Haloferula helveola: one gene and its partner. Each later gene encodes a partner of the first gene's protein in a complex. Links are inferred from orthologs where the notes say so. Each region holds a gene or a part of one and is shown on either strand. Other genes may lie near its edges. The genes, in order: tsaD and tsaE.

Region 1 (3,158 bases):
CTGCCGCCTCCTCCGCCGCCGCGGGGGAAGAGGTTCTGGAAAATCACGATCCCGAGCAGCGTGATGATGATGAAGCTGATCGTCAGCACGATCGGCGAAACCTGGCGGCTTGCGGGCGTGGCGGACTCGTTCGTCGACTCCGTTTTGGTCTCCGTGGCCGGGGTTTCGGTAGCCGACGACTCGTCGGGGGCTGGCGTTTCGTCTTGCATGGTAGGAAATGGAATGGGTTCGGCGGGAGTTGTCGAACCTCGATTTAGCCCTCCGTCACCCGGGGAATGGGGTCCCGCATCCGAGGAACCACGCTTCCGGGTCGATCATGCCTGCGGCACGATCTCGAGAAAATCGTTCGGCGAGGTGAGCAGGTGGTCGGGCTTTTCCGCCGCCAGGGTCTCGGGCGAGTTGAACCCCCAGGTCACGGCAGCGACTGGGATCGAGGCCTTCTGCGAGGCCTTGATGTCGCGGATTTCGTCGCCGACGTAGAGCATCTCCTCCGACTTCAGCGAGAAGGTCTTGCGGATCGCCTTCAGGTGCTTGGCCTTGCCGGTGAGCTTGGAGGTCGACGAGATGAAGTTGAACAACCCGCGCAGACCGTGGGCCCGCAAGAACAGGTCGACATTGGTCGGGGCATTTGAGGTCAGCACGCCGAAGGACTGGCACCGGGAACGCAGCACGGGGAGAATCTCGCCGATGCCTTCGATGAGCTGCAACCGGACGATGTTGCCGCGCATCATCGCGGTGCCTTTCGCGATGAAGGCGGGCACGCGACGTTTGGGGATCTTGAGGTGGCCGATGAGCTCCTTGATCGACATGTGCCGAAGCGACGGGAGTTCTTCCGCCGTGACCTCGCGGATTCCGTAATCGGGCGCGATCGCATTGAAAATGCGCCGGCTCTCCTCAAGCGTGTCCGCGAGGGTGCCGTCGAAATCGAAGATGATCGTGCGGTAGGCCATGGAGGCGAGGCAAAGAACCGTGATCTTCCCGGCAACGCCAAGGAAGAAATCGTCCGAGGGCGGTTAGAGGGTCGGCAGCGGCAGATTGGGATGGATGTCCTCGTCCAACGGGGACTCCTGTCCCGCGAAATGATGCAGCAGGCCCGCAAAGCCGATCATCGCGGCATTGTCGGTGCATAGCCCGGGTTCGGCGGTGAGGAACCGGATGCCGTCGGCATCGCAGCGCTTCTGGAAGGCGTTTCGGAGTGTCCGATTGAGCGACACACCGCCGGAGAGCGCGATCGTATCGCGACCCCGACCCCGCGCGGCCCTCACGGTTTTGGCGACCAGGACGTCGATCACCGCCTGCTGGAACGATGCGCAGAGGTCCGGCAGATCCTCCGTCTTCGGCTGGCCGGTCTCGGGATTGCGGTCGGTCAGGGTGTAGAGCACCGCCGTTTTCAGCCCGGCGAAGGAGAAATCGAGGCTCTTGTCCTTCATCATCGAGCGGGGGAACTCGAAGGCCTCCGGATTTCCGCCCATCGCGGTCTTCTCGATCTCGGGCCCGCCGGGATAGGGCAGCCCGAGCATCTTCGCGACCTTGTCGAAGGCCTCGCCGGCGGCGTCGTCGAGGGTCGAGCCGAGTTTGCGGTAGCGGCCGGGCATCTCGACATCGAGCAGCAGCGTGTGGCCACCAGATACGATCAGCGCGACATGGGGAGGAACCTCTCCCAGTCCTACGAAGGGAGAGAGCAGGTGGCCCTCGAGGTGGTTGATGGCGAGGAACGGTCGCCCGGTGGAAACAGCGAGCGCCTTGGCGGCGGTCGAGCCGATCAGGAGGGATGAGGACAACCCCGGGCCGGAGGTGGCGGCGAAGGCGTCGATCGAACAGAGATCCGTGTCAGCATTCCGCAGGGCGGTCTCGACCAGCGGCCGGAGGTGCAGCGAGTGGTTGCGTGAGGCGAGTTCCGGAACCACGCCGCCGTACTGCCGGTGAAGCTCGATCTGGCTGGCGATCTCGGAGGAAAGGATTCTTGCCGGTTGGCCCGGCTCGCCCGACAGGATCGCGACGGCGGTTTCGTCGCAGGAGCTTTCGATGGCAAGAAGCGTCGGCACGGGCCGCCGGTGTGGCGGATCCGGCTTGAATTGGCAAGTGGCTGGTGGAAAGAGACCCGGGATCGGTCGCGTAGGGCGGCGATCCAAATCTACGAACCCACCCCTTCCCGCGACATGCCTGACACCATCGACCGCCGCCGCTTCGTCCGTATCATCGGAGGCCTTGCCTTCACCGCCGCCACCGCACCGCGCTACGGATTCGGTGCCGAAGGAAAAGGGTCGGCGGGTGTTCTCGTCGAAGCCTGTGGTTTCGACGAACCCGGCGGCTGGGTGATCGATACCCAGTTCTACCAGCAGATGGGCGGCTCGTTTCTGCTGGCCCACGGGATGGGCAAGCCGGTTGCCAATGCCAAGACGAAGTTCAAGCTGCCGGAAGGTGGGAAGTGGTACGTCTGGGTAAGGACGCGCGACTGGTGCCCTGGGGAGTGGGAGGCCCCGGGCCGGTTCCGAGTCAAGGTCGACGGCAAGGCGCTCGAGCCGGTTTTCGGGACCGAGGAAGGCTGGGCATGGCAGGCGGGCGGCGCGATCGAGGTGGACGCCGCGGGCGAACACGCCTTGGAGCTTGAGGACCTGACCGGTTTCGACGGCCGCTGCGACGCGGTGTTTTTCACCCGTGAGGAGAAGCCGGAGCTGCCGAATATGGATCTGCCGGAGCTCGCGGCCTGGAAGGATCGGCTGAGTGGTCGCACCGGCCAGGTGATTGAGGAGGATGAATTCGACGTCGTGATTGTCGGTGCCGGCATGTCCGGTTGCGGTGCCGCTCTGGCGGCGAGGACGCAAGGGCTTCGCGTCGCCCTGATCCAGGACCGCCCGATGCTCGGCGGCAATGCCAGCGCCGAGATCCGGGTGCACACCATCGGAATCCACGGCAAGGGCGCGGGGCTCCTGAAGAAGATCGACACCGAGCATTACCCGAACGGCGACGCCAAGGCGAAGCTCGACCAGGACAAGCGCGAGCGCACGATGAAGGAGTCGGGCGTCGAGATTTTCGCCCATCACATTGCGATCGGGCTCGGACAGGAGGGTGAGCGCATCACCAGTGTCGAGGCCCGCGAGGTGACAAGTGGGCAGATCCGTCGCTTCAAGGCGCCCGTGTTCATCGACGCCACCGGT
Region 2 (3,144 bases), 2.2 Mb from region 1 along the record:
CATCCGCCTGCCCGAGGTCGAGTTCCGCGACGTCACCCTGAGCGAGGCGCTCTCCGCGCTGAACTCGATGGTGGAAACCGAGTCGACCAAGAAGAAGGGCGAAGACGATGCCTTCACGCCGAACTTCATGGTCCAGGATCCGACCGGCAAACTCGGTGACCGGGAAGTCTCGCTGTCGCTGAAGAACATCCCTGCCAAGGCCGCGCTCGACTACCTGCTTCAGCAGGCAGGCGGTATCGCGCGCTACGACGAACACGCGATCGTGATCCGTCCGGCCTCCGGTGCCGTCGGCAAAGGCACGCCTCCCGGCGAATAAGCTTACGCTTGCGCAGCCGCGTGCCGCCGCCACGCTCGTCCCACGATGGAACGGGTGCTCATCAGCGGCGGACGCGGCGATCTCGCGCAAGCAATCGCCCGCGCGTTCCGCGACGCGGGTGACGAGGTGCTCGCGCCCGGCCGGGACGAACTGGACGTCGCCGATCCCGCATCGGTCGCGAGCTACTTCGCCGGCATCGAGACACCCGATCTCTTGATCAGCAACGCCGGCCTCGCCGACAACGAACTGCTGGCCCGTTGCAATGAGGCGTCCTGGGACCGCCAGCTGGAGGTCAACCTGCACGGCACCTTCCGTTGTGCCAAAGCGGCCGCCCGCGCGATGCTCCGGAAGCGGACCGGCCACCTCATTTTCATCTCAAGCCACTCGGCCCTCCACCCGCCGGTCGGCCAAGCCGCCTACGCCGCCGCCAAAGCCGGACTGATCGGGCTCGCCAAGTCGCTTGCGAAGGAACTCGGCCCCGCCGGGATCCGGGTCAACACGGTGCTCCCCGGCTTTCTCGAAACCCGAATGACTGCTGGCCTCCCGGAAAGCCGCCGCGATGAGGTCCGCCGCGAACATGCCCTCGGACGTTTCAATGACACCGAATCGGTCGCGGCATTCCTCGTCCATCTCCACCGGCAGCTTCCGTACACCTCGGGTCAGGTGTTCCAGCTCGACAGCCGGATCGGCTGAAATGCGGGGACGAAATGTCTCATTGACCCCGCCCCCGGTCTCCCTACCCTTCCGCGCCATGAAAGCCCTCGTCCTCCTTGCCGCCGGCGCCGCCCTCGCGCTGAGCTCGTGCAGTACTGCCGGGCGCACGGTGGACACGCTGGGCCGCACCACCCAAGCCGCCAACCGCACTGTCGCCCGCAGCGGCGAAATGGCCAATGGCGCGGTCAATACCGCCTACCGCACGCAGGGCACGGTCGACCGGTCCTACAGCACCGTGCAGCGGACCTACTCGAACGCTCCCGGCACCGTCTCGCGCACCCAAGGCACGGTCAGCCGCCTGTTCGACGCCATCAGCCGCAGCTTCCAGTAAGCCGGTCAGCCGCGCTCACTGACCCGCCGCGATCCGTCCGGCAGCACCTCGAAATCGAGCACCTTCGTGCCCACGGGCAGGAGTTCGGGAAATCGGTCCGCCCACTCGGCGATGACGACCCCTTCCTCGTCGAGCATCTCGTCCCAGCCGATCCCGATCAATGCCTCGGCGGACTCGAGGCGGTAGAAATCGAGGTGGAACACCGGCAGCCGGCCGTCGCGGTACTCGTGGACCAAGGCGAAAGTCGGGCTTGTGACCTCCCCATCGTGGCCCAGTCCAGCCGCCAGACCCTTGGTGAAATGCGTCTTGCCAGCCCCCAAGCCGCCCACCAGCCCCAACACCTCGCCACCCGCCAGCCCGGACGCCATTTCGCGACCGAAAGCCACCATTGCCGCTTCATCCGGAATCACCCGCTCCACCCCCGCAGCAAAGCCGATCCGCGGACCCCGTCGATTTCAAAAAATTCCCTTGCCCGTCTGAAATCGCTGTGCTGTTCTCCCCGCCCGCCCGACCTCCGGGCTCCAATCCCTTTTCCTCTACGGCCATGGCCTACGCAGTCATCAAAACCGGCGGCAAACAGTACCGCGTCCAAGAAGGCGACAAGATCGACGTCGAGAACCTCAACCTCGACGAAGGCACGATCCTCGAGTTCGCCCCGCTCCTCATCGGCGAAGGCTCCGACATCAAGGTCGGCACTCCCGTCGTTGACGGTTCCAGCGTCAAGGCCACCGTCGTCAGCAACTTCCGCGGACCGAAGGGCATCGCCTTCAAGTTCAAGCGCCGCAAGGGCTTCCACAAGACCAAGGGCTTCCGCCGCGCGCTCACCAAGATCTCGATCGACTCCATCGCCTGATCCGGCGCTGGTTCATTGAACCCCTGATTTTCCCAAGACCATGGCTCACAAGAAAGGACAAGGTTCCGTCAAGAACGGCCGCGACTCACGCTCGAAGCGCCTCGGCGTGAAGAAGTTCGGCGGTCAGGTCGTCATCCCCGGCAACATCATCATCCGCCAGCGCGGAACCAAGTGGCACCCGGGCAAGAACGTCTTCATGGGCAAGGACTACACCATCCACGCCGCCATCGAAGGCACCGTGTTCTTCGACCGCAACGGCGGTCGGGTGAACGTCAAGCCGGCCGAAGTCGCCGCCAACTGAGGTCGCTCCCGACAATTTTCGAAAGCCGCCACCCGAGAGGGTCGGCGGCTTTTTCGTGTCCGCATCCCACCGGTCAACGACCCGTGGCAGGCAGCGACCGTCCCAGCCGCCTCCGCCGGCGCATCGCCAGGATCAATTGGGCGAGATGGAGAACCGCGGGATAAAAGCTCAGAAGCCCGACGAGGGCTGACAACCCCGCGACGAGTGAAAGCCCGATCCAAGCCGCATCGCGGGCATCCACCGGAAACCGGTCGACGAGCTCCATCAACAAGCTGCAGCCGACGGCGAGCATCCAGGATACGACGCAGATCCCGCCGGACAGAAAGCACCGGCGCCACGCATCCGACTCCGATTTCATGACCTCTTCGTAGATCTTCCGCCGTTCGTTCTGTTGCACGAGTTCCGCCCTCTCTGCCGGGCTGAGCCCGGAAAGGTCGCCCAGATCGTCCGGCATCCGCACCGTGACGAGCTTCCTCGGCGGAGGTTTTTCCATCAGCGGATACTGTACCTGACCTGAGCCCGTCCTCAACCGCGTTTGCCGCCGGCCCCGCACTCGGCACTTCTCACTTGTCCCTCGCTCGCTACGCTCGGCGCATGTCCGCCGCCGACCTGAAAGCCATCCTCCTCGA

What was found.
Region 2: the proteins of tsaD (region 1) and tsaE are in contact, whole or in part, in a crystal structure (PDB 6N9A), measured with the Thermotoga maritima proteins. The link is inferred for Haloferula helveola from one-to-one orthologs. Residues at the interface, in WP_004082750.1 of Thermotoga maritima: Cys10, Asp11, Arg49, His50, Leu82, Gly84, Gly135, Gly136, Glu154, Thr155, Leu156, Asp157, Asp158, Ser159, Glu162, Asp165, Lys166, Arg169, Leu170, Tyr175, Lys213, Thr214, Leu217, Tyr218, Gln221, Arg222, Asn324; in WP_004082108.1 of Thermotoga maritima: Leu37, Gly38, Lys46, Lys57, Val59, Lys60, Ser61, Thr63, Phe64, Thr65, Leu66, Met67, Val69, Pro71, Tyr82, Arg83, Leu84, Asp86, Asp88, Phe89, Asp93, Ile128, Asp130, Glu131, Arg134.

Annotation. Positions count from the first base shown.
Region 1 is NZ_AP024702.1:21,226-24,383, reverse strand. The notes cover bases 30-2,875. They hold tsaD (tRNA (adenosine(37)-N6)-threonylcarbamoyltransferase complex transferase subunit TsaD), read right to left. Parts: upstream 2,046-2,875; coding sequence 1,014-2,045; downstream 30-1,013. Other genes in these bases: HAHE_RS00095 (FAD-dependent oxidoreductase), read left to right, coding at 2,160-2,875; HAHE_RS00105 (HAD hydrolase-like protein), read right to left, coding at 315-950; HAHE_RS00110 (OmpA family protein), read right to left, coding at 30-209. Outside these bases: more of HAHE_RS00110, read right to left, coding at 1-29; more of HAHE_RS00095, read left to right, coding at 2,876-3,158.
Region 2 is NZ_AP024702.1:2,210,822-2,213,965, forward strand. Bases 74-2,905 are described here. They hold tsaE (tRNA (adenosine(37)-N6)-threonylcarbamoyltransferase complex ATPase subunit type 1 TsaE), read right to left. Parts: upstream 1,781-2,905; coding sequence 1,367-1,780; downstream 74-1,366. Other genes in these bases: HAHE_RS08035 (hypothetical protein), read left to right, coding at 74-316; HAHE_RS08040 (SDR family NAD(P)-dependent oxidoreductase), read left to right, coding at 362-1,009; HAHE_RS08045 (hypothetical protein), read left to right, coding at 1,068-1,361; rplU (50S ribosomal protein L21), read left to right, coding at 1,906-2,214; rpmA (50S ribosomal protein L27), read left to right, coding at 2,255-2,515. Also shown: more of HAHE_RS08035, read left to right, coding at 1-73; more of HAHE_RS08065, read right to left, coding at 2,906-3,008; pyrE (orotate phosphoribosyltransferase), read left to right, coding at 3,110-3,144. UniProt on the Escherichia coli protein: Required for the formation of a threonylcarbamoyl group on adenosine at position 37 (t(6)A37) in tRNAs that read codons beginning with adenine.